Regions from separate parts of the Clostridium sp. AF32-12BH genome, predicted to be linked through region 2. Evidence: a T-box and tRNA genes for the amino acid it is inferred to sense, from the RefSeq annotation. Region 2 holds a T-box; the other holds one or more tRNA genes.

Region 1 (15,796 bases), on a different contig from region 2:
GCACCAGCGTGTAATGTTCCTTTTCTTTCTCGGTCACTGGTCCCAGCGCGATGGTACGGGTAATGTCCGTACTGCCCTCATAATACTGTCCGCCGGAATCCACCAGATACAGTCCCCGCGCCTGCAGACTTGCAGCGTGTCCAGGCACTGCATGATAATGGCACAATGCCGCATTTTCACCGTAAGCAGAAATGGTCGGGAAGCTCGGTTCCAGTGCACCATGTTCCAGACGCAGCTGATCCAGGTAAGCCGCCACACTGCACTCGTCCATTGGAATCTTTCCGATATTCTTCTTTAACCAGTAAATGTATTTGGTCATAACCACACCATCCGTGATGTGGGCTTTTTTCATATTCTCAATCTCGGTCGCGTTTTTCTGTGATTTCGCATATACGGTCGGATTCATCTGGTCCACAATCTGGTTCTGCCCCTGTACGCTCTCATAAATTGCATAGTTAACGCGGCTCTTCTCTAACAAAATGCGATGACCTTTTAATTCTTTCACATCTGCATAAATGTCATTGTATGGGCGCACGGTAACACCCAGGGTGTTCAGATAATCCTGTACCTCGTCAGAAAGCACCTGCGGATTTACATAGAAGAACAGCTGCTCTTTGGTCACCATCAGATAAGAAAGTACAACCGGGTTATACGGGATGTCATTTCCGCGGATATTTAACATCCAGACAATGTCATCCAGTGTTGTAAGGATATGCACATCCGCATAAGCCTTCTCCATCGCTGCCCTTACGTTTGCAATTTTCTCGGAAGCAGACTGTCCTGCATATGTTTCGTCCAGAATCCAGACTGGCTTCGCAGAAAGTTCCGGACGATCTTCCCAGATTTCTCCGATCAGGTCATGGTCCGGGCAGATCACTGCCTGCTTAAGAGAAAAACGCTCTTTTAAGTTCTCTCCGGTCTTGCTGTTGATGACACGTCCATCAAAGCCCAGCACACCCTGTTCCGGCATATGCTCTTCCAGGTACTGTTCCATAGTCGGCACTCCTGGCTGCCCCATCTTCATCAGTTCCACACCGCTGTCTTTTAACTCGCCTGCTGCCTGGACAAAATAACGGCCATCTGTCCAGAGACCGGCCCAGTCTTTCGTGATCAGTGCCACACCGGAAGAACCGGTAAAACCAGTGATATATTTTCTGCACGTGAAATGCGGACCCACATATTCGGATTCGTGAAAATCTGCCGTCGGTACCAGGTAGGCATCCATGTGGTAAGTCTCCATCCGGCTGCGGAGACGCTCAATTCTGTTTGTAATCTCGTTCATGATAGTATCCTCTTTTTCTTCTTTTTATACTGTTGGAATCACGTTGCCGCCTATAACAGCCTTGTCTTTCTTCAGATGTTTCTGACAATCTGCCGCCGCTGATTCCGTAATTATCATTTTTTAATTCTGGCGCATGGCATCTTCAATGGCAGCCGCAATGCCCTCACTGTAGGTCGGATGCGCACGCATTGCCAGAGAAAGCTGTTCGGCTGTGAGTCCATTGGCAATGGCAGTTGCCATCTCTCCGATCATGTCTGTAGCGCGCGGACACATCATCTGTGCACCTACGATCGTATTCGAATACGCCTCAAAGATCAGGCGGATAAAACCGTGTTCTTCCCGCGCAATGATGGATTTTCCATTTTCTCCCATGTCATAAACACCGCAGCGCACTTTCATGCCAAGTTCTCCGGCCTTCGCTTCCGTGATTCCCACGGTTGCAATTTCCGGCTCCGTGTAAATACAGCTTGGCACAATCGGAAGCGAAACAAACATACCGTTCGGCACGGCCTCCAGGCGTATGGTATGCGGTTTTCCGGCCAGATTTTCAATTACATACGTTGCCTGCGCCATGGCGACATGCGCCAGCTGGGTTTTCGCGGAGACATCGCCAATGGCATAAATGCCAGCTTCACTTGTCTGGAAATCTGCGTCTACGACAGGTCGTCCTTTCTCCATCTGCAGAGTCATATCCTCACCGAGAAGTCCTTCCGTATACGGGGTTCTTCCTACAGCCACCACGACCTGATTGGTCTTGATCTGAATGGTCTCGTTGGTCTCAAGATCACGCACCATACATACCAGACTGTCTTCCTTTCGGATTTCCTCCACCATGGCATTGCAATATACCGTAATGCCCTTATCGGTCAGCTGTTCTTTTAATGCCTCAGAAACCTCCTCGTCCATCGGTCCTAACAGGTGCGGTCCTTTCTCTACGATGGTTACTTTGGAGCAGAGTGCCTGGAATATCGTAGCAAACTCTACGCCAATGACACCGCCTCCCATGATCACAATCCGGTCGTAATTCCAGGTCGGCACAGCCAGCAGACGGTCGCTGTTGATGACGCCGGGAAGGTCGATTCCCGGAATTTTCGGCATCACCGGCTTTGCACCGGTGGCAATGATGATGTTTTTCGCCCGAAGATATTCTTTTCCGTTTTCTCCCACCACTTCAATTGTCTTTTCGCGGCGGATGGTCGCTTTCCCTTTGATAAAGGTAATATCATTTTTATCAAATAATTTCTGGATCTCGTCCCGGTAACGACGCACGGAACGCTTTTTGTAATCCTGCATTTTTGCAAAATCAAAGGAGATAAAATCTGTTGATACTCCAAACTCATCTCCATGCTGCATCATGGAAAAAATATTGGATGCATGTAAAAGTGCCTTCGTCGGAATACAGCCGCGGTTGATGCAGACACCGCCCAACTTGTCCTCATCGACTACCGCTACTTTCATACCAAAGGAAGCTCCTTTGATCGCTGCGGTATAGCCGCCCGGACCTGCCCCGATAATCACCAGATCGTAATAAGATGCCATAATTTAAAATTCCTTTCACCTGTATCGTTAGATTGTATATCATGGAATATTTGTTTTTTAAGCCGCAAAAAGTGAATAACTCACCACGGTCTCATTCTCCAAAAAGATGCAGTGCCTCACATGCTTTATAGACTCCGTCTTCTGCAATATCATCTGTGACGTAATCAGCTGCCGCTTTCAACTGCGGATGGGCATTGCCCATGGCTACACCGGTTCCGGCAGTCGTCACAATTTCATAATCATTCATACTATCGCCAAATGCGATAGTATGTTCAAGCGGTATATCCCACACTTTACACAGACGCTTCAGTCCTTCTGCCTTGGACGCGTCCTTCTCGATGATATCTGCTCCCTCACGGCTCGAAAACATAGGCAGCTTGAGCATTGGAAATGCCTCCTCCACCTCTTTTGCGCCTGGTTCACGCCCAATATAGGCAAGCGTCCGCACCGGCATATCCAGAAGCTTCCACGGGTCGCGGAACTTCCGGTCTGACATCTGCCACCGCACCATATCGTGACGTGTCACACACCATGGATTGATAAAATAATCGGTATCTCCCACCGTCATACCGATGGCATAATCTTTATTCTCTGCAAAATGCAGCAATTCTTCCACCAGTTCCCGTTTCATACAGTGCTCGTAGATCAGTTTGCTGCCAACGGTAATCTTGTTGCCATTTAAATGAATAATGGCATCTGGCTTCACCTGATCGGCAAGTCCTTCGCTGAACTTGGCATCCATGTCGCGGCCGGTGGCAATGACAATATAGTAGTGTTCATGCAGCCGGTCCAGCGCCTTAATGGCACTGTCCGGAATTTTATAATCTGCATGGTTCAAAAGCGTCATGTCCATATCAAAACTGACAATTCCCTTCATAGCAATTCTCCGTTTTCTTTCTGTGATCGCAGTTCCTTTTTTCAGGAAACGCCATAATCCTAGTATCCATGATAGCAAAGTACGGGAGGGCTGTAAAGTCCAGAGGAAAGAATTTCCTATAAACGAATCTGAAAATTTATAAAATTTCATACAAATCTCTTTTCAAACTTCCGATTTTCTGATATACTATCATGGTTCAATCGGGGTATGGCGTAGCTTGGTAGCGCGCTCGGCTGGGGGCCGAGAGGTCGCAGGTTCAAATCCTGTTGCCCCGATTTTATGCCTTAAAATGAAGTATAAATTACTTAATTTGAGCAAAATAATTCATACTTTACAAAAAGATGATTGCTGCGCAGAGTGGCAATCATCTTTTCATTTCTTATCGAAATATTATACCGTCTCCCCTCCTGTCACTCTACGGATATGAATAGCCAGAAATCCCGTCTCTTCCCGCGCAAACTCCAGCTTTAATTCCTGTTCCAACTTTCGCAGGATCTGCTCTGCCAGTTCGTATTCTTTCGGGAAATTTTCCCTGGCATAGGATTCCAGATCTAAGTCGGTGCGTTCGCCTTTGCGGGCACGGGCCAGCATATAACGGACATGACTCATCAGCCGGTTGTAACCAAGCGAGCTGTAAGGCAGTTTCTTTCCGGTGCTTTCCTCGATCATGGACATACAGGCATTGACAAGACGCGCTGTTTCCAGCGAATCCGCTACATTTTCCTGTGCCAGCCCGGCATGGATATGCAAAGCGATGTAACCGGCCTCATCTTCTCCAAGTTGGATTCCTGTCATCTTTTTTAAGATTACGCATCCTTTTTTCGCAGCCTCATACTCTTCCTCGAATAATGCTGCGATATCCGCTTTAAATGGATTTGGAATTTCCTTTTGTTCCTTCGCCCGCGCTGCTGCCATGGCGATATGATCCGCCATGGGGATCAGAATATCATGCTGCAAAACTCCCATCGTCTCTTCTGCAAGCTCTATGATTTTCCCCGCTGCTTCTATATAAACCGGGTCAATTCCATTTACCCTGGTCAGAGCAGATGTTTTCTCATTGACCATTTCATAGCGCTTTGCCTGCGGAAGCGTCTGCATCCGCTCCCCCATCCGGTGTCCGAAGCCGACTCCGTTTCCAAGAAGAATCTGTTCCTGCCCGGTGGCATCATCCAAAACCAGGATTCCGTTGTTGTTTAATACTTTGATCACCCGATACATTCCCCTAACCTCCACGTTTCCTTTTCTTCCCTTATTATACACGACAAATCCCGATTACCAAACGCTTTTTTCATGCTGTCTGGCATTTTCAAACAGCACAAAGGACGCGCCCTTCACGCGTCCTCTGTCTGTTCTATAAAAAATACTCCCTAAGTTTTATTGAATGATCATTCCTATCTGATCCAGCCGTTTCACCTGTTTTTCTCCCTCTAAGGTTAATCGCTGTCCCTCTGTCAGACCGGTAAAGATCACAATGCAGGCATCGCTCACAGCGTGCTCCCGAATATATGCCGGGTCAAATTCCATCAGCTTATCGCCCTTTGCGATTTTCTGTCCATCGCTCACGAAGACTTGAAAGCCTTCCCCATTTAATTTTACGGTATCAACACCGATGTGAAGCAGATACTCTGTTCCGTCTGCCGCTTTCATGCCAATGGCATGCTTGCTTGGGAACACGAACATCACCTCACCGTCCTCCGGTGCCACAACCGTTCCATTCTCCGGCATGACCAGATAGCCGTCTCCCATGGCTTTGCTGGCAAATGCTTCATCCGGAGCTTCGGTGATCGGCTTTAAGATGCCTTCAAACGGAGAATACAAAACATGGCCCGGGTTTGTCTGTTCTCCGGCAGATTTTTCGGTTTCCGGCTCTATATTTTTTTCTGTCTTGCGTTCTGCATCTTCTCCATTCTTACCTGTCTCGGCAAATACGGTTTTCGTTTCTTTCCTGTGCTCATCTTTGCCAGACTCTGCAGTTACTGCTTCTGCCTCTTCCTCGTGTTCTTCTGCCAGATAAGACTCCAGCTCCGATTTGATCACGGTAACCTGCGGTCCGTAAATGATCTGGATTCCCTGACCTTTTACGATCACACCTACCGCTCCAGTGCTCTTAAGCAGCTTTTCATTTACCAGAGACGGATTCTCAATGGAGCAGCGCAGTCTGGTTGCACAGCAGTCCACCGATGTGATATTCTTTCTGCCGCCCATGCCCTTTGCAATAGCTGCACTCCGGTTGTCGTTTGCTGCTGTCTGGCTCTGGCGTTCTCCCTCTTTCGCCTCGGCCTTGCGGGCATTCACATCTGCTTTCGTATAAAGCTTTGTTTCCTCGTCATCGTCCTCGCGGCCCGGGGTCTTTAAGTCAAACTTTTTGATGAGAAAGCTGAAAATGAAGTAATACAGCAGGAAATAGACGATTCCTGCCGGAATAATGCGCAGCCAGCTGGTCTTCGCATTGCCCTGCAGCACACCAAAGATCACCAGATCCAGAAGCCCTCCGGAGAAGGTAAGTCCCACCGCAATATTCAAAATGTGTGCGATCATGTAGGCACTGCCCGCCAGGATCACCTGTACGGCAAACAACATCGGTGCTACAAACAGGAAAGAAAATTCAATCGGCTCTGTAATACCGGTGAACATCGAAGCAAGTGCCGCACTTAACAGAAGACCTCCTGCTGCTTTCTTCTTTTCCGGCTTTGCACAGCGGTACATAGCAAGTGCTGCTCCCGGAAGTCCGAAGATCATAAAAATAAACTCACCGGAGAAATACCGGGTAGCATCTGCGCTGAAATGCGCCACGTTGGAGGATGCCAGCTGTGCAAAGAAAATGTTCTGACCGCCCTGGATCAGGTTTCCATCTACCATCATGGTACCGCCCACTGCCGTTTGCCAGAATGGCATGTAAAATACATGATGCAGACCAAACGGAATGAGCGCACGCTTAATGATGCCGAAAATCAGGGTTCCGAAATATCCGGTTCCAGTAACCAGTCCGCCCAGCGCAAAGATGCCGTTCTGGACAGCCGGCCAGATAAAATACATCAGAATGCCAACTGCAACATAAGTAACCGTGGAAATGATCGGCACAAAGCGGGATCCGCCAAAAAACGATAATGCGCTTGGCAGCTGTATTTTATAATAACGGTTATGAAGCGCCGCAACACCAAGTCCCACGATAATACCGCCAAATACACCCATCTGCAATGTCTGGATGCCGCAGACATTTGCAATGGTTCCATCTAACACGTCCGGTGCGATGGAACCGTCTGCCAGAACCTTTCCTGACAGTGAAAGCACCGCATTGATGGACGCGTGCATGACGAAAAAGGAAATCATAGCCGATAACGCGGCTACTTCCTTTTCCGCCTTTGCCATACCAATGGCAACTCCCACTGCGAAGATGATCGGCAGGTTGTCAAAAATCACATTTCCAGCCTTGCTCATGATCACAAGCAGTGCATGCAGGATCGTCCCATTTCCGAGAATTCCCTGCAGACCATAGGTTGCGATGGTCGTCTCGTTCGTAAAGGAACTTCCGATTCCAAGCAAAAGACCTGCGACCGGAAGCACCGCGATCGGGAGCATAAAGCTTCGCCCCACCCTCTGGAGCACTCCAAAAATCTTGTCCTTCATGTTCTTTCTCCTTTTTATTCCGAGTATTCAGATGCACATGGATGTTTCTTTCCGGAATTTTCTGCCGACAAACTATAGAAAAATATAGCTGCATTATCTTAAGCATACCCCGAAATCCCGGATTTCACTCTGTTTTACAGGAAATGATGCAAAACAAAAAGGCATGAATCGAAAGGACACCGTTTTGATGTCCCTTCGGTTCATGCCTGCTTTACCAGTAACACACCTGAATCTCTGTTTGTGATATTAGTATAGTTGGGGATGTGGGATCTGTCAACTAGATTTTAGTTAGATTATTATCTGCGGTATGCTTATTGATTTAGCTGCATCCGCAGCCAGAATCATTTACATCTCCCGGAAAACCCGGTCGTCCTCCTGGCCCTCCTCCTTCCCCGGGTCTTCCAGGTCTGTGGTCCTTATCCCGTCCTTCCCGGAATCCATCACGGAATCCGGCTTCATATCCTTCCCGGAATCCATCCTGGAACGCTTCTCTGGTATTTCGGTTCCATCCGCAGGAGCCTCCCCATCCCCAGTTATTCCAGCCGCAGCCATTATTGCAACTACTTCCGCAGCCGCCCCATCCATTCCATCCCCAGTCATTGCCGCATCTTCCGCAGCCATTACCGCAACCGTTATTGCATCTGCCGCAGTTGTTACCACAGTTCCCACAGCCTCCGCAGCCACCGCGGTTCCAGCCACCACAGTTGTTACCACAACGGTTATTTCCGCATCCATTCCAGTTACACATGATCAAAACTCCTTTTTTCTTGCTTGTACTATATCTTATGAGCAGAGAGAGACAAGGGTGACAACCTCTGGGAGCGACCGTGACATGATTCTTATGCACCGCTTTTTTCTGTGGCACATAAGATGATACTAGAAACTCTGGAAAGGATTTTCATCATGGATTATTCCAATAACCGATGCGGCTGTATGCAAAGACCTCATTTGCTTCAGCCGCCTGCCGGCAATACAGAGAATGCCAGTCCTTGTTCCATGCAGCGTTCTATGCAGCCGGATATTCCTTACCAACCGCTTTCATCCGGAAATGTGAATGCGGGTTCTGGTTTTTATACAACAAGAAGAAACGACAGACCTTCCTGCCCGCTGAATCAGAGCAATGAAAGCAGACAAGTGACAGCACCGAATGCGGAAAGAGAGTGTCTACGGAATATGCCGGTCGCAATGGCGTATACACCCATGCAGCGCTGGAACCAGGTGTACGACAAAGAGCGTGGGCTTACCCGTGGGACCATTTTCCCCGAGCTTGACCTGCCGTTTGTGATGGGGAGGTGCAGATAATGGGTGCATGTAATGACCGGCTTTTGCAGAATGTATATGAAACTGGCTTCGCACTGGATGAAGCCACCTTATATCTGGATACGCATCCAAAATGCCCTATGGCCATGCAGTATTTTCAAAATGCACGGCGTATGAACGAACAGGCAATCCGTGCGTACGAAAAAGAAAATGGTCCGCTTCTGATTGCGAATGCAGATGCAGATACCTGGAACTGGATCCAAGGACCATGGCCATGGGAAGGAGGAATGCGCTGATGTGGAGATATGAAAAGAGACTGCAGTATCCGGTAAAAATTTCACAGCCGAATCCGAAGATGGCACAGTTTATCATGAGTCAATACGGTGGACCAGATGGCGAAATGGGTGCATCCATGCGTTACCTTTCCCAAAGATATGCGATGCCATATGATGTAGCAAAAGCTTCTCTAACAGATATCGGAACGGAAGAGCTTGCCCATTTGGAAATCGTAGCGGCAATTATTCATCAGCTTACACGGAATCTGACACCGCAGAAAATCGAAGAGTCTGGTTTTGGCCCTTATTATATTGACCATACAACCGGTATCTGGCCACAGGCAGCAGGTGGTGTTCCGTTTAATTCCTGTGAATTTCAATCCAAAGGAGATCCGATTACAGATCTGTTTGAAGATCTTGCTGCGGAACAAAAGGCACGCAGCACCTATGATAACATTCTTCGCGTCGTAAAAGATCCAGAAGTGTGCGATCCGATCCGCTATCTGCGTGCAAGGGAAATCGTGCATTTCCAGCGGTTTGGTGAGACGCTGCGACATGTGCAGGATCAGCTGGACAGCAAAAATTTCTATGCGTTTAACCCGGCTTTTGATAAGTCTGCAAGTGCCGGAAATACTCCAGGGCAGAATTGCAGTTAAAATCACAAAAGCCACAAAATGCACACGAACGAAGAAAAACTCCAGAGGTGTCTTTTTCACCTCTGGAGTTCGCCGTTTTTCATTTCGTGTTTAGTTTCCTTTTTCGTGTTCTTTTTTCAGTTTTTCGTAACAGAATTTGATAATATCTTTTCTGGTTATGATCCCAATGAAAAGTCCCCTGTCATCTACCACCGGAACAAAATTCTGGTTCAATGCGCAGTCGATCATGTCTTCCATCCTGGATTCTGCCGTTACCGGCTTATAATCCGCCCGCCGTGCAATGGACGCAACCGGGGCATTCTCTGCTTCTTTGAAATTCATCTGATATTCTTTCCGGATTCCCCAGAGCAGGTCTCCTTCGGTTATCGTTCCGGCATATCTTCCGTCTTTGGATAACAGCGGAATGGTGGAATAACGGAACCTTTCCATCTTGTCCAGTGCCTGACGCACCGTATCATCTTCATAAATGTGAGCAACCTCGCTCTTGGGAGTCAGAAAAAATAAGATATTCATTGTTCACCTCGTATTGTATTTTCGCGGCACGGCCCGCTCATTGAACCAGACGGGTTTCGTGCATCTTTCTCTTATGAAGTAAGCATAGCAAATAATTTCGAAGATTCTATGAACAATTTCTAAATTCTTTCGAAACCAAACACCACGATATCTACAGTCTGAGCTGTTTTCTTCATGAAATCAGGATATCTTACGCATCCCTACTCCAGATAATCCAGCGGATCCACCGTTTTCTCTCCATGGTGCATTTCCAAAAAGACGTTGCTTCCTTCAATCGTATAGTATTTGGTTGGCTCTGCCACATAACCAAGGAGTGCCCCGGCTTCCAGATATTCCCCCTGCACTGCCGTGATTTCTTTTAACTGGCCGCAGGTCACAGTGTAATCGTTTCCGAGATCAAGGACCACATAATCACCGATTTCCTCGTTGTTTCCCACTTCCAGGACCCTGGCTGCTGCCGGCGCTTCGACCGGGGTGCTGACTTCACTCTGGATCACAAGACCCGGATTGCATTTGTACTGTTCCAGAGTTGGAAAATAGATGGTCCGGTCCATACTGTAATCCAGAAGGACATTGCCTCTGGCCGGCCACAGCATTTTACTGGTGTCCGCAAAGTCCAGCACCAGCGCAGTCGCTGCAATACCACCTGCTCCCGCTTCTCTTGCTTCTGCTTCGACATTCTCACCACTTTCATTTCCGGAAGCTACCGTACTTTGCCCGTTCGGAGTCTTTGCATTTTTCTCCGGACCTGCTTCTTTTGCAATGTGTTCCTGCTCTGCAACCGCATTGTCCTGACCGTTTCCGGCCTCTGCCCGTTTCATTTCTTCCTGTGCAGCTTCCGGATCCGGTACTTCGGCATTGGAATTTCCTGCAAGCGGCATCTGATCGTTTGCTTCTTCTGCAAAATATTCATCCTGCCCCTGCATATCCACATATGGCTTCTGTTCCTGTCCGTTTCCTCTTCGGATCGTAACGACACCTGCTGCGGCAACCATAGTCAGCAGGCCAAGCACCAACATGACCAGGAATAATTTATCCCGGAACATCTGATTCATTTTCTCTTTCACCGTTTATCACCTCGGTAGTAGTTTTGCCAAAGTGCCTTTTCTTATTCAGTGACCAGCGAAATATTTTTATAATAATATTTTAAAATGTCTTCAAAGCTCCATCCTTCTTCCGCCATGGCTTCTGCCCCATTCTGGCTGAGTCCATACCCGTGCCCACGCCCTTTTGTCCGAACGATGATCTGCCCCTGGGATTTCGTGTCAATCGTAAAACAGGCGGATGGCAGTTCCAGCGCATACTGCACTTCATCACCCGTATAAGTTCCTGGTCCAATTTTCATCTGGAGCACATACCCTGCATCATCGCGTTTCACCACCTGGATCTCAGAAGGCAGGCGTGCCTCATCCACTGCCCTGGAATCATTCAGTTTTCCAATCCGTGCTGCAAAATCTGATAGATTAAATGCTGTTTCACTTTCCAATGTTGCAGAATGTCTGTCCTTGTTTTTCTGCTCATCCCACTTGCTCTCCACCGACTGCAGGTACGGATAGTCAGCCTCACCGGTCCTGGTCCGCCCGGCACTGCATTCATGAAATAAAGGCAAAATGTAACGGTCCTCATACTTCATAACCATTCCTGCAGTTTCCTTCGCGGCAAGCTTGCAGCGTTCCAGACTCTCTGCCAGCTGTTCCTTCTGATGCACGGTCAGTCCTGCCCCGTCAAATGCTGTCCGGTCGCCCAGGTAGTCCAGGTCCAGCTCTTCCTCCTGAATTTCCTCCCGCTCTCCCATCTGACGGTATATGTAAGTTCGGGCGATCACCGCCTGGCATTTCAAAGCCTCCTGACCAAGTTCCGGACTTGCCTGGCAGACTACGACACCCGGCAGATAATCTTCCACCGAAAGATACGTCTTGACACCATAACGTTCCAGAATAACGCGGCGACTCTGGAAGATGTTTCTGCTTTCCTGCTGTGCGGCTTCCAGGGCTGATTCTCCGGAACGATTCGTATTTCCAGATATACCAAGTTTATCTGACTGACCCGGAATCTTCTGTTCACCTGACAGATCTGCTGCTCCCGTCTCCACATCCCCCTGCTCTGCATTATGCGAATTCCCCGTCCCGTCCTGTCCTGCTGCATGCATACAAAAGAACGAAAACATCCAGGACACCATAAACAAAGCCGCAAAGATCACTCCAATTTTGCGCATAAAAAATCCCTCCAGATTATTTCTAATCTATGGAGGGATTTCTGATTTTATGCCAGATTTACAGTTCTACCTTCACCTTATCCAGATGCCAGATATCTTTTACGTACTCTTCAATGGTACGGTCGGAACTGAACTTGCCGCTGCATGCGGTGTTGAGCATTGCTGCCTTTGCCCACCACTGCTCATCGCGGTATGCCTCGTCTACGCGCTTCTGTGCGTCTGCATACATCCGGAAGTCTTTCAGGATGAAGTAGGTGTCCGCACGGTCGCTGCTTAAGGTATTCAGCAGGGAGTTGTAAATATCACGGAACAGCTCCGGATCGTTCGGTGCATAGTAGCCGTTGATCAGCTGCATCAGCACGCGGCGGATATCCTGGTCGTTGTTGAAGATCTGCATCGGATCGTAGCTGTGATCATGCTCCATGCGGATGATATCGTCAGAGGAAGTACCGAAGATGAACGCATTTTCTGCACCAACCTCTTCCACGATCTCGACGTTTGCACCGTCCATGGTTCCCACAGTCATGGCACCATTTAGCATGAACTTCATGTTGCCGGTACCGGATGCCTCTTTACTTGCAGTAGAGATCTGCTCGCTGACATCGGCTGCCGCAAAGATGATCTCTGCGTTGGATACACGGTAATCCTCAATGAAGACAACTTTGATCTTGCCGTTGATGGACTTATCGTTGTTGATCACATCCGCTACCGAGTTGATGAGCTTGATGGTCAGCTTTGCTCTCTTATAGCCTGCTGCTGCCTTTGCACCGAAGATGAAGGTTCTCGGAACCATATCCAGGTTCGGGTTATCCTTCAGCTGGTTGTACAGATACATGACATGCAGGATATTCATCAGCTGACGCTTGTACTCGTGCAGTCTCTTAACCTGAACATCGAAAATGGAACGCGGATCTACATCGATGCCATTGTGCTCTTTGATGTATTTTGCCAGACGTACCTTGTTCTGGTATTTGATGTTCATAAACTCGTGCTGGCACTTCTCGTCATCCACATACAGCTTTAATTTGCTGATTGCGGAAAGGTCCGTGATCCACTCGTCACCGATCTTGTCGGTGATCCAGTCTGCCAGAAGCGGGTTTGCATGAAGCAGGAAACGTCTCTGGGTAATACCGTTGGTCTTGTTGTTGAACTTCTCCGGCATCATCTCATAGAAATCTTTTAACTCCTGTTTTTCCAGGATCTCGGTGTGCAGTCTTGCTACACCATTTACGGAGAAGCTGCCTGCGATTGCCATATGAGCCATCTTTACCTGACCGTCGTAGACAATGGCCATCTTCGCAATCTTCTCCTGGTTGCCCGGATATTTCTGCTGGATCTCAATGACGAAGCGGCGGTTGATCTCCTCTACGATCTGGTAGATACGCGGAAGCAGTCTGGAGAACAGCTCGATCGGCCATTTTTCCAGTGCCTCTGCCATGATGGTGTGGTTGGTATACGCACAGGTCTTGGTAGTAACATCCCATGCCTCTTCCCAGGTTAAGTTGTAGTCGTCCAGAAGGATACGCATAAGCTCTGCAACTGCTACGGTCGGATGGGTATCGTTTAACTGGAATACGTTCTTCTCGTAGAATTTGCGGATATCATCATGCTTCTCCATGTACTTGCTTACAGCACGCTGTACACTTGCAGAAATGAAGAAGTACTGCTGTTTTAAACGCAGCTCCTTACCAGCATAGTGGTTATCGTTCGGGTAAAGCACATCACAGATAGTCTTTGCCAGATTCTCCTGCTCTACGGCTTTCTGATAATCACCTTTGTCAAAAGAATCCAGGTTGAAGGTATTGATCGGCTGTGCATCCCAGATACGCAGGGTGTTGACTACGTTATTGCCATAGCCTACAACCGGCAGATCGTACGGAATCGCCATAACAGACTGGTAACCCTCCTGCACGAAATGCTCTCTTCCATTTTCCCATACGGTGCGCACATAACCGCCAAATTTTACCTCAGTCGCATACTCGGAACGGCGTACCTCAAACGGGTTGCCATCCTTTAACCAGTTATCCGGCACCTCGACCTGGTAACCGTTTTCAATTTTCTGTTTGAACATACCATAGTGGTAACGGATGCCGCAGCCATAAGCCGGGTATCCAAGCGTTGCAAGGGAATCCAAAAAGCATGCGGCAAGACGTCCCAGACCACCGTTTCCAAGTGCTGCATCCGGCTCCTGGTCCTCGATCACGTTTAAGTCGAAGCCAAGCTCATCTAAGACTTCCTTCACTTCGTCTCTTGCCATAATGCTGATGATGTTATTGCCCAGCGCACGTCCCATCAAAAACTCCATGGAAAGATAGTAAACGGTCTTTACATCCTTCTTCTCATATTCCTTATGGGTCGCGATCCACTCGTCGATGATGACATCCTTTACCGCGTAGGCAACGGCCTGGAACACCTGATTCGGGGTTGCCTCATCAATGGTGCGGCGGTACAGATTCTTCACGTTATCAACAACGCTCTTTTTAAATGTTTCTTTGTCAAACCCTTTGTTTGCAATGACTTTCATACTGGATCTCCTCTCCTCAGTTGCAGTCTGCCCTTATAAACCTTTTCCGGTCAGCATGCCAATGCTGCCGCCCGTGCCCTGCACAGGTGACAGCATTGCTGTTTTTGTGTTGCGCAAACAGGAAACACCATCGCAGCAACACCTTATGCATACTTTATTTCTCGCAGCTGCCATCTGTTGCTTTTTCAACACCCAACATTCCGGTCTCACCGTTAATATTCCACTCTTTTGCGTATCCACTCATCTGTCCAAGGAAAATGTGATCGGCAAGTACTTCGCCTTTAATGGTGTCTGCGTATTCCTTAAAGATATCAGCGATCTTATCGTTGTTATCCTGATATACATTAATATGATCGGTAACCTCAAAACCTGCTTCTTTTCGCATGGTCTGGATCTTGCTCACAACCTCGCGGACAAAGCCCTCTTCCAGAAGTTCCGGAGTCAGGTTGGTATCCAGGGCTACGGTTACGTAGTTGTCGCCCTCAGATACATATCCTTCGGTCTGTGCCATCTCGATCAGGAGGTCCTCTTCGGTCAGGACTACCGGCTCGCCGCCAAAGTCAAACTTCAGAGCGCCCTCTGCCTTTAAGGTATCCATAGCGGCATTTCCGTCGATCTCAGACAGTGCCTTGCGGATGCTGCCAAGCTGCTTGCCGTACTTCGGTCCGACGGTCTTAAGCTGCGGCTTGAAGCTGTAGGAAGTGAAGTTTCTCACGTCGTCTACAAATTCAACACTCTTGACATTTAACTCGTCCTCAATGATCTCTACATAGAAGTCAGACAGCTTGTTCTCAGCCTTGACATACATCTTACCGATCGGCTGACGGTTCTTGATGTTTGCAGTGTTTCTTGCTGCACGGCCGAATACAACGATCTTTAAGACTTCCTCCATATCGGACTCTAACTGCTTGTCGATGAGTTTTTCCTCTACAGCCGGGAAGTCGCACAGGTGGATGCTCTCCGGAGCGTTCTTGTCGATGCTTCTTACCAGGTTCTGGTAGATGTCCTCGGTCATGAACGGGATCATC
Region 2 (15,796 bases):
GACAAGGGCCGTGCGAGTTGCCGAAAGGCAACTCACACGGCCCTATTAAAGTGAATCAAATGGTTACTCTGTTTTATACCTCAAACATCAGATCACCATAGCTCGGGAATGGCCACAGGTCCTTGTCTACGATCATTTCCAGCTTGTCGGCCGGTGCACGGAGTGCTGCCATAGCCGGAACAACCTTATCGTGGTAAGCATGGGCCTGAGCCTCTGCACCGGAAACACCTGCTGTTTTCTCCGTAATGTCGGTCAGTGCTGCCAAAGCCACTTTCATGTCAGACAGCAGTGCAGAAGTTTCGGTAAGCAGTTCTGTCTGCACACTGGTATCTGCCTCTGGACATGCAGCCTTGACTGCTCCCAGGGAACCTGCCAGCTGGGTTGTGTACTTGATAACTGCCGGGATGATCTGCTTGCTTGCCATATCGATCATGGTCTTTGCTTCAATGTTGATCATCTTGGAATATGCCTCGTACTCAACCTCGGCGCGGGACTCCAGCTCTGCCTTGGTGAATACGCCAAAGGATTCATACAACTTCACAGCCTTATCGGTGGTGATAGCCGGGATTGCATCTACCATGGAGCGGATGTTCGGAAGGCCGCGTCTCTCTGCTTCTTCTACCCATACATCGGAATAGCCGTTGCCGTTGAAGATGATGCGCTTATGATCGCGGAACTGCTTCTTGATCATGTCATGAACTGCAGTATCAAAATCCTCTGCCTTTTCGAGTTCATCTGCTGCTTCCTTAAATGCCTCAGCTACAATGGTATTCAGCACTACGTTTGCCGGAGCGACAGAATCCGAAGATCCCACCATACGGAACTCAAATTTATTTCCGGTAAATGCAAACGGTGAAGTACGGTTACGGTCGGTTGCATCTTTGTCCAGATCCGGAAGGGTTGCAACGCCGGTCTTTAAGGTACCGCCGGTCTTGGAATGGGTTGCCTCACCGGTGCTGCACAGCTGATCGATGACATCCTCCAGCTGCTCACCTAAGAATACAGAGATGATGGCTGGCGGTGCCTCATTTGCACCCAGACGATGATCGTTTCCGATATCGGCTGCGGATTCACGAAGCAGGTCTGCGTGGGTATCAACTGCCTTTAAGATGCAGGCCAGAACCAGAAGGAACTGGATATTTTCATGAGGGGTATCACCCGGATTTAACAGGTTCACGCCGTCATCGGAAGTCAGGGACCAGTTGTTATGCTTACCGGAACCATTGACACCTGCGAACGGTTTCTCATGAAGCAGGCAGGTAAGGCCCTGACGGCCGGCAACCTTCTTTAAGGTTTCCATGACCATCTGGTTGTGGTCTACTGCCAGGTTTGCCTGATCGTAGATCGGAGCCAGCTCATGCTGTGCCGGAGCAACCTCATTGTGCTGGGTCTTGGAGGTAACACCAAGCTTCCAGAGTTCCTCGTTGACTGCCTTCATGTAAGCACCAATACGCTCACGGATCGCACCAAAGTAATGGTCATCCAGCTCCTGTCCCTTAGGAGGCATTGCGCCAAATAAGGTACGGCCGGTGTAGATCAGGTCTTTTCTCTGTAAATATTTCTGACGGTCTACGATGAAATACTCCTGCTCCGGACCAACAGATGGACATACACGCTTTGCAGTGGTATTGCCAAAGAGTCTTAAGATTCTTAAGGACTGCTCGTCAATCGCCTGCATGGAACGGAGAAGCGGGGTCTTTTGATCCAGTGCTTCACCGGTATAAGAACAGAATGCAGTTGGGATGCAAAGAGTTACGCCACATGCATCTTCTCTTAAGAATGCCGGGGAGGTGCAGTCCCATGCGGTATAGCCTCTTGCCTCGAAGGTAGCACGCAGACCGCCTGAAGGGAAGGAAGATGCATCCGGCTCACCTTTGATCAGCTCTTTGCCGGAGAATTCCATGATTACCTTTCCCTCTGAATCTGGTGCAGAAATGAAGGAATCATGCTTCTCAGCAGTTACACCAGTCAGCGGCTGGAACCAGTGGGTATAATGGGTTGCTCCTCTTTCGATGGCCCAGTCCTTCATTGCATGTGCAACTACATCTGCAATGGATGGATCCAGCTCAGCACCATCTTCGATGGTCTTTTTCATTTTTTTGAAAACGCTCTTTGGTAAGCGTTCTCTCATAACGGTTTCGTTGAAGACGTTCTTGCCAAAAATCTCAGCTACATTTACGATTTCGCTCATAGACTTTTCCTTCCTCTCATTAGAATTGCCGTTCCCGGTTTCCTCATCCTGCCCTAACTTATTTTTATGTATACTTAATTTTCTTAAGTCGGGTTCCAGGTTAAAAAAAATGGTGTTCTTCCTTTCTGGAAGAACACCATCGTTCCCTTCTTAAAATAAACCATTAGTTTGGAAAAAGCAAGTGTTTTTTTGCATTTTCCAGTATTTTTTTCAAAGCACTGAAATTCAGGCTTTTCCAACGGAACCGAACAGTTCCATCTTCTCTTTTACAGTTTCCTTGATTGCCTCTGCTCCCGGTGCAAGCAGCTTACGCGGATCGAAGCCTTTGCCTTCCAGATCTTTGCCTGCTTCAATATACTTACGGGTTGCATCAGCAAACGATAACTGGCACTCGGTGTTTACGTTGATTTTTGCTACGCCAAGGTCAATCGCTTTCTTGATCATGTCAGCCGGGATACCGGTACCGCCATGCAGAACAAGCGGCATATCGCCAACCTTCTCTTTGACTGCTGCGAGCGTCTCAAAGCTTAAGCCCTTCCAGTTTGCCGGATATTTGCCGTGGATGTTGCCGATACCTGCTGCCAGGAAGTCTACGCCGAGATCTGCAATCATCTTACACTCGTTCGGATCTGCGCACTCGCCCATACCGATTACGCCATCTTCCTCACCACCGATGGAGCCTACCTCAGCCTCGATGGAAAGTCCCATAGCATGAGCAACTTTTACCAGTTCTTTGGTCTTCTCTACGTTCTCCTCGATTGCATAATGGGAACCATCAAACATGATGGAGGAGAAACCAGCCTTGATGCATTTGTAGCAGCCATCGTAAGTGCCGTGGTCTAAGTGCAGTGCTACCGGAACGGTAATGTTCATTTCCTCGATCATGGCTTTTACCATTGCGGAAACAGTCTTAAAGCCGGTCATATATTTGCCTGCGCCCTCGGACACGCCCAGAATAACTGGGGAGTTTAACTCCTGTGCGGTTGCAAGGATTGCCTTGGTCCACTCCAGGTTGTTGATGTTGAACTGACCTACTGCATAGTGTCCTTCTACTGCTTTTTTCAGCATTTCTGTTGCAGATACTAACATGTTCAAAACCTCCGTTTTTCTATAGTTTTGCCGCAATGCCTGTCCCAAACCAGACACCCTCTGTAACGGACTTACATTTTGTTACTGCGGCTACTGTCTCTATTATAGTACAAAAACTAATTTTTGTGAAGCATATAACAGGATTGTCTACAGCCCAAGAATTTCTGCCACATTCTTCTCCATGTCTGCCGCGTCGCACTCTCTGGTATGACGGATCTTTGCGTTGCGGATTTCTTCCACAGCACGCGGGATTGCCACACCGGATGCTTTGCACAGCGCATCGATGGATGCAAATTCATCGGTGTCTGCCTCCTTGCCTGTCACCGCTGCCATAACGCTGTGGGAGAACTTGTACGGACTTGCAGTAGACGCAATGACCGTCGGCGTCTTGTCTCCGGTTTCTTCCACATACTTTTTATATACGCAGGAAGCGACTCCGGTATGCGTATCAATGATATATCCGGTTTCATCTGCCAGATGCTTAATGCCTGCAGCATTCTCTGTCTCTGTTGCATAGCCGCCCACAAAGTCTTTCATGAACGCTTTCATGGAATCCGTTACCGTGTAGGCACCCTTCGTGCTTAAATCTTCCATAAGCTTCTTATTTGCAGCCGCGTCACAGCCGGTGCTTAAGTAAATAAGGCGCTCTAAGTTGCTGGAGATCAGGATATCCATGGACGGGGAGTTGGTCAGGATAAATGCCCTCTTGCGGTCATAAGTACCGGTCTTAAAGAAGTCATAAAGAACCTTGTTGTCGTTGGAAGCACAGATCAGGGTCTTGATCGGCACGCCCATCTGTTTTGCCAGATATGCAGCAAGAATGTTTCCAAAGTTTCCAGTCGGAACTGTCACGTTGATGAGATCGCCATTCTGGATCTCGCCGTTTAATAGCAGTTTTGCATAAGCGTAAACATAGTAAACAACCTGCGGAACCAGACGGCCAATGTTGATGGAGTTTGCAGAAGAAAGCTGGAAGCCCTTTGCTGCCAGTTTTTCCGCAAATGCCTTATCACCGAAAATTTTCTTAACACCAGTCTGGGCGTCATCGAAATTACCATGAATGGAAACAACCGCAGTATTTTCGCCTTTCTGGGTTACCATCTGCAGTTCCTGTACTTTGCTGACACCACCCTTCGGATAGAAGACAATGATGCGAGTTCCCGGTACATCTGCAAAACCTGCCATAGCAGCCTTACCGGTATCACCGGAAGTGGCCGTTAAGATTACGATCTCATTTTCCACATGATTTTTCTTTGCAGAAGTGGTCATAAGATATGGAAGAATGGACAATGCCATGTCTTTGAACGCAATCGTGCTTCCATGGAACAATTCCAGATAGTAAGCACCGTCTGCCTTTACAAGCGGAGCAATCTCCTCCGTATCGAACTTGCTGTCATATGCGTGATCGATGCAGTAACGCAGCTCTTCTTCTGTAAAGTCTGTCAAGAACTGCTTCATAACACGGTATGCCGTCTCCTGGTAAGTCATGCCAGCCAGTTCTTCCATAGATACATCCAGTTTCGGAATCGAAGTCGGCATGAATAATCCGCCATCCTCTGCCAGTCCCTTCAAAATAGCCTGGGATGCTGTCAGTCCGCTTTCGCCGCCTCTTGTGCTCTGATATGTTAAATTCATAGCTTTTTCCTTTCTCCCTTTACAAGTATGCACAGGTTTTCTGTAACGATTATTTTTTGTTGATTGTAGCACAGGCGAACAGGATTTGTCCATGATTTATTCTGGTTACAATTTAAAAAATTCCAACCGGATTTTTTCATCCCAAACCAGGAAATTATGTTTCGGAACACTTTTTTCTGGGCAATCCTGCATGAGATGTGTATTGAAGGTTCCTTTCGGATATGCTAAACTAAATGGATATTAAGAAAAACACTCAGAAACAACTTACTTTTCACTGCACAGCATGAGGAGAACTGCAATGTACACTTACGCGTGGTATCACTGGCTCACTTTCTTTTATATCTACTGTTTTTTCGGCTGGATCTTCGAATCTACCTATGTATCCCTAAAGCAGCATCGTTTTGTCAACCGGGGATTTTTACGTCTTCCCATGCTGCCTTTATACGGAACCGGCGCAGTCATGATGCTCTGGGTATCCCTTCCAGTCAAAAATAATCTGTTTCTGGTTTACTGTTCCGGTGTTGTTGCTGCCACACTTCTGGAATATGTGACCGGTTATGTGATGGAACGTCTGTTTAAGGTCCGTTACTGGGATTACAGCAATCAAAAGTTTAATCTTCATGGATATATCTGCCTGACCTCTTCCATCGCCTGGGGATTTCTTACCATCTTCATGACGGAAGTGATTCACAAGCCGATGGAACGCTTTGTACTGAACCTGCCGCCAGCACTGGAATGGTGTCTGCTGGGCGTAATCAGCGGATGCTTTGTCATGGATACCATCCAGTCCACCAAGGAAGCACTCAATCTCGCCAAGGCACTGGAACGTGTTGCAAAGCTGCGGGCCGATCTGGACGAAATGCAGGTACAGCTTGCTTTATTGAAAGCTGAAACAGCACAAAATATTGAAACCGCCAAAGAAGAGTTGCGCATGACTGTGGCTGAAAATATTGAGTCGGGCAAAGAAATAGCAGCCGCACGCAAAGAGGCTCTGGAAGAAGCCGTTGCTGCCGGAAAAGAAAAACTGGCAGAAACCGCCGCTGTTCAGAAGGAACGCCTGACCGAAGCAGCTTCCGCACGGAAAGAACGTCTGACCGAGGCGGCTTCCGCGCAGAAAGAGGCACTGGCAACCGCTGCCGAAATTCACCGGGAAAACGTCGCCGCACGCAAAGAAAAGTTTGCAGAAACACTGGAAGCTCACAGAGAAAACGTCGCTGCACGCAAAGAAGAACTGGCTGCAGCAATCGATCTCAAAAAAGCTTCCCTGGCAGCCCGCATCAGCAGTCTGAACGAAAAGATTGCCGACACGAACCGCCTCTTAAAAAACCAAAAAACAATTGGGCGTCCTTCTATTCTGCGCCGCAACCCATCTGCAGTTTCCAGACATTTTGCTGATGCATGGAAAGAACTGTATAAAGAATGGGATGATCAAAACCACGCTTGACCGGGATCATGATTCAACATTCCGGTTCAAATCACCTGATTGCAGCACCGGAGGCATCTTATGGATTTAAAACAGATCGAATACATTGTAAAAATTGATGATGAACACAGCATCACACGTGCTGCGGAAAAACTTTTTGTAACCCAGTCTGCCTTAAACCAGCAGCTTCTTCGTCTGGAAAAAGAACTGGGCGCCCCGCTCTTTCATAGAAGCAAGGTGGATATGCGCCCCACGGAAATCGGTCAGGTTTATCTGGATAACGCAAGAGAAATCCTGCGGATCAAACAGCGTACCTACAACCTGATCAACGACATGACGGATGCCAAAAAGGGGCGTCTCTCCATCGGCTTCACTCCGGGTCGCGGAAGCGAAATGTTCACCCATGTCTACCCGGCATTTCACCAGTCTTACCCAAATGTCATTGTAGAACCACACGAATTAAGCGTACACCGCCAACAGCAGATGATTGCCCAGGGAAATCTGGATATCGGATTTCAGACGCTGTCCGAACGCCAGCGTACGGACAGTGAATACATAAAACTTGGTAAGGAAGAGATTTTTCTTCTGGTTCCAAGCATTCATCCGGCTGTAGAACAGCTCTCGGCAAAACCAGTTTCCCCACTCCTGCATTCAGCGCAAAACTCCGGTCAGACAGATCCAGCTTCCATTTCTTCTGCCTTTCCGATTGCCGACTTAAGCCTGTTTCAATATGAACCATTCGTGTTGATGTACAAAGAATCCACGATCCGCGCCATCACAGATGATATTTTCCGCAAATCCGGATTCACACCGAATGTTCTCTTTGAAACCTCCAGCAACAATACCGTGCTTTCCATGATCCAGGCAAATCTCTGCTGTGGAGTTGTCCCGGAACACTACGTGCGCAATCTGCCGCCCAGCGTCAGCTGTTTCGCCTTTCCGTCCCACCCATCCTGGGATATTGTGGCCAACTACCGTAAGAACGGATATCTGAGTGAAGCCGCCCGATATTTCATCGAGCTGGTGCGGAACTTCTGGAAATAGCAATTTAAGTATATGAAACAAGAAAGGGCCGAAAGCTTCCGCCCCGCCGTATGGCGGGGCAGGAACTTTCGGCCCTAATCATTGCGTTCACGGTATGGTTATATTTTAGTATGCTCTTCCCCAGTATACCATCTTTTTAGCCGGCTTGCCGCAGCATACGCACTTGTCGGAGAGGGTCTCCTGTGCGAACGGCATGCAGCGGGAAGTTGCTGCGGTATCTTCTTTGATCTTGTCTTCGCAAGCCTGATCGCCGCACCACATTGCCTTTACAAAACCAGGTTTCTCGTTGATGGTCTTTACAAACTCATCATAAGTGGTTGCCACATAGGTATGGGAATCGCGGTGTGCTCTTGCACGCTCCAGCATATCGTGCTGAATGGTGTCTAAGAGTTCGCTTACCTTTGTCTCGATCTCATCCAGGGAAACGGTTACTTTCTCATGGGTATCGCGGCGTACCAGTACCGCCTCATTGTTCTCGATATCTCTCGGTCCGATCTCAACACGTACCGGAATACCACGCATCTCAGACTCACTGAACTTCCAGCCCGGGCTCTTGTCGGAATCGTCGACTTTCACCTTAAAGTTGGAAAGAACATCTCTTAACGCAAATGCTTTGTCCAGAACGCCCTCTTTCTGCTGCTGGATCGGAACGATCACAACCTGGGTCGGAGCGATTCTCGGCGGCAGTACCAGACCATTGTTGTCACCGTGTACCATGATGATGGCACCGATCATACGGGTGGTCATACCCCAGGAAGTCTGATGGACATACTGCAGGGTATTGTCTTTTGCTGCATACTGGATGCCGAATGCCTTTGCAAATCCATCGCCGAAGTTATGGCTGGTACCGGACTGCAGTGCTTTTCCATCGTGCATCAGGGACTCGATGGTGTAGGTTGCCTCTGCTCCTGCAAATTTCTCTTTGTCGGTCTTCTGTCCGCGGATAACCGGGATTGCCAGAACCTGCTCGCAGAAATCTGCATACAGATTCAGCATCTGGATGGTTCTTGCCTCTGCTTCTTCTGCAGTTGCATGTGCGGTATGACCTTCCTGCCACAAGAACTCTCTGGAACGAAGGAACGGACGGGTGGTCTTCTCCCATCTTACAACGGAACACCACTGGTTATATACCTTCGGCAGATCGCGGTAGGAATGAATGTCTTTTGCGTAGAAATCGCAGAACAGGGTTTCCGAAGTCGGACGTACACACAGGCGCTCCTGCAGCGGCTCCAGACCACCGTGGGTTACCCATGCAACCTCCGGTGCGAAACCTTCTACGTGATCTTTCTCTTTCTCAAGCAGGCTCTCCGGAATGAAGATCGGCATATAAACATTCTGAACGCCGGTTTCTTTGAAACGGCGGTCCAGCTCATGCTGAATATTCTCCCAGATTGCGTAGCCTGCCGGTTTGATGACCATGCAGCCCTTAACGCTTGCATAATCACACAGCTCTGCTTTTTTTACCACATCCGTATACCACTGGGCGAAATCTACGTCCATGGATGTGATTGCTTCTACCATTTTTTTGTCTTTTGCCATGGTTAATCTTCCTTTCTTGAAAATATTAAAAAAAGTCACCCGGTCCTTTGCCATCTCTGACAAGGGACCGAATGACCAGATAAATTCGGCGGTACCACCCTGATTAGCACTTTCTACATAAAAAGCACTCGCTCTATGCTCCGTTAACGCCGGAAACTACGCTGCAGTTCACTGCAGGACTCCAAGGCCGGTTCAGCACTCAGGGACATGAAAGTCTTGCACCAAAATGACTCTCTCTCTGAAATGTAATGGATGCTTACTAATCCTCTTCACTGTCATATTGTCTTATAAACATCTGCCGCATACGACTCAGACGGACATCTTGAAAGCCGCTTGCACCGCATAACTACATGCTTGATTTTAAGGCATTTTTTCTGCTTTGTCAAGGGGCTGCGCTATGCGTACCACTTCCACCAGATTCGTGTGCTGAGCATTTCCGCGCGCATAAGGGGTCGGGTGCTGTGAAGTCAGTACATTGATGCTGCCAGCCATATCGGTGCCGTCCTCATCCGGTCGGTACCAGGCTCCCTGGGAGATTGCGGTCACGCCCTGCATGATCCGCTCGGTAATGTGGACCGGCATACGAATCCTGCCGCGGTCATTGAACACTTCAACCAGATCCCCCTCACGCAGGTCACGCGCAGACGCATCAGCCGGATTCATCCACAAGGTCTGGGGATCCAGCCTGTGCATGGTCCGATTGTTGTCATGAATGCTGTGACAGCGCCGTTTGGTATGCCATCCGGTCAGCTGCAGCGGATAGCGAAGGGAAAGCGGATCCTGCGGTCCTTCCACAGGCGGAATATAACGCGGAATCGCCGGCACAAATTCCGGAAATATTCCACGATAAACCTGTTCTGAAAAAATTTCAATTTTACCACTCCTGGTCGGAAACGGAACCCGGTCCGGATCCTGACATTCTTTTTCAAACGCCGGATGAACCGGTTTCTTTTTGTAGCGGAACAGTGCCTGCTGCTTAAATGTCTGGTAATCCGGCAATTCTGTCTCTGTTTTTTTCAGATCTTCATATAAATATTCCAGCCATTCCGAAGATGTGCGTCCACAGGTAAACGCTTCTTTTAAACCAAGCCGCTCTGCCACTTCTGCCAGCCAGTCATATTCAAACCGTCCTTCATAAAGCGGATCCAGAACTTTGTTATTAAATCCGAGGAAATTGCCGTACTGCCAGGGCATAGTGATATTCTCACACTCAAACATAGAAATGCCCGGAAGCAAAATGTCGGCAAATTTTGCACTGGCAGTCATAAACAGATCACTGCACACGATAAACTCACATTTACTCTCATCCTGTAAGATCCGCGCAGTCCGGTTGATATCGCTGTGCTGGTTGATCAGACAATTGCCTGCCAGGTTCAGGATCATCTTAATATCACGTTCCAGTTTCACCGGTTTTTCAGAACCATCCAGCCATTTCACACCATCCAGTTCTGTCATATCATGCCCGTGCAGGACTGCATCGGTCCATAAAAATACCGGGATCTGACGGTTGTATGGATTTTTAAGCTTGGGCCACGACGGATTTTTATGTTCGGTCCAATCAGCAGTTCCGCTCGCCCAGCCTCCGGAAATTCCCACATTTCCAGTCATACAGGCAAGTAAAATTCCGCCCCGCGTGCTCTGTTCTCCGCTTGCATTCCGCTGCGGACCATACCCCTGGATCAGGGCTGCCGGTTTTGCCTGCGCATAACGGATGGCAAGACTGCGGATGGTTTCTGCCAGTACCCCGGTGATAGCTTCTGCCCACTCCGGAGTTTTTTCCACTCCATCCTTTTCTCCGTACAAATAGGAAAGATAGCACTCCGAAGGATCCACGCCTTCCGGCATATGGTTTTGATCAAATCCGAGACAACAGCGGTCTAAAAACACCTGATCCTGCAGCTTCTCCTGCACGATGACCCACGCCATGGCATCCATCATGGCGCTGTCGGTTGCCGGGCGGATCGGGATCCACTCTGCATCCAGGCGCATGGCCGTATCGTTTTTGCGCGGATCGATCACAATGATCGGAATTCCTTTTTCCTTTGCACGAAGGAGCACATGCATCGTAATGCTGTCAAATTTCGTTTCTTCCGGATTATGCCCCCAGAGAAGGATGAGCTTCGCATTCAGCCAGTCCTCCGGATTGTGCCCGGTCTGGTTCGTGCCATACATAAGAGGCGTTGCGTGGCGGATGCACGCGGTACTGTAGGAATTATAGTAATCCAGAAAACCACCATCTAAATTCAAAAGACGTTTGGCCAGATTATTTCCCCGGTTTAAGGCGCTGATTCCGGTCGCATAGTTTACATAGCGGGAACCAGCTCCATACGTGTCACGGATACGGATCCATTCCGATGCAATGATATCCACTGCCTCGTCCCAGCTGATCCGTTCAAATTTTCCCTCCCCGCGTTTTCCCACTCGCTTCATGGGATAGCGCAGACGGTCTTCTCCGAGATAAGTCTTATGATAATTCATGCCACGCACGCACGCAGTCAGCGGAATTTCTCCATCCGGGGCATCACACGGGCGCTCCGTACTGAGATGGTCAATCTTGCCGTCTTTCATGTGAACGCAGATCACGCAGCGTCCTCCGCAGTTGTTTCTTCCCGTGGTACGGATGGTTTCTGTTGCCTGCACTTTTGTTATTTCTGTCTCTTCTGTCACTTGCATTTCTGTTCCCTTCACTTCTGCTGCTTTCGTTTCGGTTCTTTCCTTTCTGCTGTCTACGCTTCTGCTTCCCCCGCTTTTTCTGCTTTCATTTCGGTTTCTTTCATTGCTGCTGGCGGCTCTTCTGCTTCCTTCATTTCAGGTTCTTTTCTTTCTGCTGGCGGCTCTTCTGCTTTCTTCATTTCAGGTTCTTTTCTTTCTGCTGACGGTGCTTTCGCTGTCTGCGTTTCTGCTGCACTTACTTCCGGGCGAGAATTTCTCCGGCGGTCATGCCCCTTCTTTTCGTAGTATTTCTTCTTATCTTCATACATTTTTGCATCTGCTTCTTTTAAAAGTGCATCGAGTGCATCGCATTCTTCTGTCCAGATTGCACCGATAGAAAGGCTGATATGATGCTGACGCGTATTCAGTTTCAGCTGCGACAGTAAAAATTCAAACTGCACTTCCAGAACATCCGGATAAACCACCACGAATTCATCGCCGCCGATCCGGTAAGTGTGTTCCGGAAAAACTGCCACGATCTGCTGGGCAGCCCGACGGATAAAGGAATCGCCCGCCTCATGTCCCTGTTCGTCATTTACCTGCTCCACATTCTGGTATACGATAAAAAGCACCACAGCCGTCGTAACGACCATGAGCAATATCTGTAATGTTTTTCTAATCCGGCTATTCATTCTTATCCATCTTTTCTTATCATGCGGCACATATCGTTCGATATGCGGGCGGTTAAATTATAACTTTTTCATTTTATCATTGTAATAAATCCATACTACCATAATTCCACATTCTTTTCCACGAAAAAACAGGTAAAAACAATACAAAAAGAGACTATCACCCGGCAAACTTCAATTGCCTGAGTGATAATCTCTTTTTAAAACGTCACCATTCAAACCGAATGACTGTAAATTTTAGTAAAACATCTGGGATCCAGGTCCTAACGGAAGACCAAGCAGATACCATACCGCAAACATTGCGATCCAGCCAATCAGGAAAGCAAGGGAGTACGGAAGCATGGTGGAAATAACGCTTCCGATTCCTGCCTTTTTATCGTACTTCTGGAAGAATGCTACCGTCAGCACGAAGAATGGCATTAACGGAGCAATGATATTGGTACTGGAATCACCAATACGGTAAGCAACCTGGGTCAGCTCCGGAGAGAGACCAAGACGCATGAACATCGGCACGAAAATCGGTGCCATGATTGCCCATTTTGCAGAATCCACTGCAATGAAAATATTGATAAATGCAGTCAGTACAATAAAGCAGATGATCAGCGGCAGTCCGGTAAACCCTACAGACTGCAGGAAATCCGCACCGGAAACAGAAATAATGGTTCCCAGATTTGAATAGTTAAAGCATGCTGTAAACTGTGCTGCAAAGAAGATCAATACCATAAAGCTGGATAAGCCACTGATTGTTTTATTCATCAGGGCAACTACGTCTTTGTCGTTTTTGATGACGCCGGCTCCGATACCATAGGCAAGACCTGGAAGTAAGAACAGCAGCATCATAAAGAAAATGATTCCGCTCATAAACGGAGAGCTTAAGAACGAATGGGTCTCCGGATTGCGCAGCAGACCATTGGTCGGAACTACAAGGATTGCGATCAGTACGACATAAACCAGAGCTGTGATGCCTGCAAAACGCATGCCGCGTTTCTCATTTTCTGCGATATCCTGAACCTGCTCAGAAGCATCCGGAACATACGGAGTCAGACGCGGCTCGATCAGTTTGTCTGTTACCAAAGTTCCGATCACGGTGATCAGAACGGTGGATGCTATCATAAAATACCAGTTTGCAACCGGCAGAACGGTATAGTTCGGATCCAGCATCTGGGCTGCCTGGGTAGACATACCTGCAAACATCGGGTCATTGGTACCGATCAGAAGGTTTGCGCTCCAGCCTCCGGATACACCGGCAAATGCTGCTGCCAGACCGGCGATCGGATGACGGCCAAATGCCATAAACAGGATTGCGCCAAGCGGAACCAGTACAACATATCCGGTAGAGGATGCGATATTGGACATGATTCCCAGGAATACAACCACTGCAGTCACCATTCCCTTCGGGGTGGATGCTGCGACTTTGCGAAGCAGTGCAGACATGAAACCGGTTCCGTCTGCAACACCAACACCGATCATAATGGTAAATACGGTTCCCAGTGCAAAGAAACCGGTAAAATTACCAACCACGGTGGTTACCATGTGGCGGATGCTGTCCGGAGCAAGCAGGCTAACTGCTGCTACTGTTTTCTGGGTGATCTGCCCGGAAGCGCTGTCCAGAAAATCATAGGTTACAGAAACTCCGCAAGCTGCACAGATTGCGGATAAAACGATAACAATTCCTGTTAAGATCAGGAAAATGGTTGCCGGATTCGGCAATCCGTTTCCGACACGTTCTACGGTATCAAGCGCCCGCAGAATAAACCCCTTTTTTTCTTTTGTTTTTGCCTGTGACATGTTACTTTTCTCCAATCATGATTTTAATAATTTCATCGTTGGTCTCTTTCATTCCCTCTTTGCCCAAGCGGCCAACATTTTTTAACGTATCCTCGACTCCTTTGGATACAATACCGTCTCCACCGTAGAACTGCTGTCCGCGGATATACATATTATATCCAAGAATCCCGGCATCTACTGCAGAAGCGATTTTTGCCGCACAGGATGCCTTTGCTCCGTCGCACACAATTCCGGAAACAATAGCCAGCGCATTCACAACTGTATGAATGACTTCCTTGTATCCGCCGCCGCAAAGATAAGCAATTCCTGCTCCTGCTCCTGCGCCCGCTCCGACTGCCCCGCAATATGCAGACAGACGTCCGATCGGTGTCTTTACATGAATGGTCGTCAGATTTGCCAGCATCAGTGCACGGTAACGCATTTCTTCGCTGACTCCCAGCTCTTTGGCATATACGATCACCGGAACGGAAGTTGTGATTCCCTGGTTTCCACTGCCAGAATTGATCACGACCGGAAGCTCGCACCCGTTCATGCGGGCGTCGGAACCTGCAGCTGCCATAGCCTTTGCCCGAACCCTGACATTATCTCCATCCATGGCTAACAGCACTTTTCCGATATTCGCTCCATACTCATGCCGGATACCTTCCTCTGCAATTGCCATATTGCAGCTGATCTGCTGGTCCAGAAGTTCTTTTACATCGGCCACGTCTGCGGTCGTCGCGAATTCCCAGATATGCTCCATGTCCAGAAGACTTCTGTCTGTAAGTCCTTCCTCGCTGTCACCCGCTACCGGAAGCTGCTTAAGGATCTGTCCATCTTTTTCGATCAGCACAATATTCGTATGGAAGTTTGCAATACGTACTTTCACGTAGGATTCCCCGCGATACAGGATCACAATGATATCGAAGGTACACCCCTCGTCAATGTGCTCCACTTCGATGGAGGTTGTCTCCATAAACTGCTTCATCTGAATGATCTGCTCCGGAGTCACCTGTGCGATCACTTCCAGCTGTTTCTCCGGATCTCCGGCTATGATCCCGGCTGCAACCGCTGCATCAATGCCTTTAAGATGATCCGTATTCGGAACAATGACCGATTTTACATTCTTAATGATACTTCCACTTGCCTGAACCTTCACTCTGTCTGGCATCCCGCCAAGTGTCCTGCGGGCCACGGCACCTGCATATGCCAGTGCGATTGGCTCAGTACATCCCATAGCCGGAATCAATTCTTCTTTTAAGATCTGAATATATGCCTGATAACGCTGATCCGACTTTTTCATTCCATTTGTCCCCTTTCCTGTTTCGTATTTTTTAAATGGATCTAATTTAAAAAATAGATTCTATCATTTTGGCTTGCCTTATTGATAAAAACATCGTAACATAAAGGTGGATTAATGTAAAATTTAAAGTTTTTATTATATCGTTTAATTATTTTTAATCTTCGAACGGAGGATGTTATGGAATACCGTGAAATTAACACGTTTTTGCATATCGCACAGCAGCAAAGCTTTTCCAAAGCAGCCAAACAGCTTGGCTATTCCCAGGCCGCTGTCACGATCCAGATCAAACAACTGGAAAAAGAACTGAATGTCCATCTGTTTGACCGGATCGGGAAACAGATTTCCCTGACACACCAGGGGCAGATTTTCTATAACTACGCCATCTCGATTGTCAAAAGCATGGAAGAAGCAAAATCCGCTGTTTCCAATGTGCTGGATGTTTCCAATCTAAATGGTCAGCTCTG

What was found. The T-box of region 2 lies ahead of proS (proline--tRNA ligase). A T-box ahead of a tRNA ligase gene usually reads a tRNA of that ligase, here a tRNA-Pro.
Region 1: it encodes a tRNA-Pro, which carries the amino acid that the T-box ahead of proS (proline--tRNA ligase) is inferred to sense. The anticodon was not compared.

Annotation. Positions count from the first base shown of each region.
Region 1 is NZ_QUEH01000007.1:15,613-31,408, forward strand. It holds gene DWZ40_RS08050 (aminopeptidase P family N-terminal domain-containing protein) at 1-1,282, opposite strand, end outside; gene lpdA (dihydrolipoyl dehydrogenase) at 1,403-2,821, opposite strand; gene DWZ40_RS08060 (Cof-type HAD-IIB family hydrolase) at 2,913-3,698, opposite strand; tRNA gene DWZ40_RS08065 (tRNA-Pro) at 3,900-3,973, shown strand; gene DWZ40_RS08070 (PRD domain-containing protein) at 4,089-4,916, opposite strand; gene DWZ40_RS08075 (PTS transporter subunit IIABC) at 5,073-7,325, opposite strand; gene DWZ40_RS08080 (hypothetical protein) at 7,671-8,039, opposite strand; gene DWZ40_RS08085 (spore coat associated protein CotJA) at 8,322-8,627, shown strand; gene DWZ40_RS08090 (spore coat protein CotJB) at 8,627-8,881, shown strand; gene DWZ40_RS08095 (manganese catalase family protein) at 8,881-9,516, shown strand; gene DWZ40_RS08100 (CBS domain-containing protein) at 9,607-10,029, opposite strand; gene DWZ40_RS08105 (M23 family metallopeptidase) at 10,230-11,096, opposite strand; gene DWZ40_RS08110 (SpoIID/LytB domain-containing protein) at 11,138-12,244, opposite strand; gene DWZ40_RS08115 (glycogen/starch/alpha-glucan phosphorylase) at 12,303-14,768, opposite strand; gene ileS (isoleucine--tRNA ligase) at 14,923-15,796, opposite strand, start outside.
Region 2 is NZ_QUEH01000001.1:47,383-63,178, forward strand. It holds gene DWZ40_RS00360 (glutamine synthetase III) at 74-2,191, opposite strand; gene fba (class II fructose-1,6-bisphosphate aldolase) at 2,417-3,280, opposite strand; gene thrC (threonine synthase) at 3,428-4,915, opposite strand; gene DWZ40_RS00375 (hypothetical protein) at 5,214-6,359, shown strand; gene DWZ40_RS00380 (LysR family transcriptional regulator) at 6,420-7,382, shown strand; gene proS (proline--tRNA ligase) at 7,488-8,921, opposite strand; T-box leader at 8,981-9,203, opposite strand; gene DWZ40_RS00390 (DMSO/selenate family reductase complex A subunit) at 9,282-11,588, opposite strand; gene DWZ40_RS00395 (diguanylate cyclase) at 11,648-12,265, opposite strand; gene DWZ40_RS00400 (AbgT family transporter) at 12,500-14,050, opposite strand; gene DWZ40_RS00405 (L-serine ammonia-lyase, iron-sulfur-dependent, subunit alpha) at 14,052-15,332, opposite strand; gene DWZ40_RS00410 (LysR family transcriptional regulator) at 15,510-15,796, shown strand, end outside.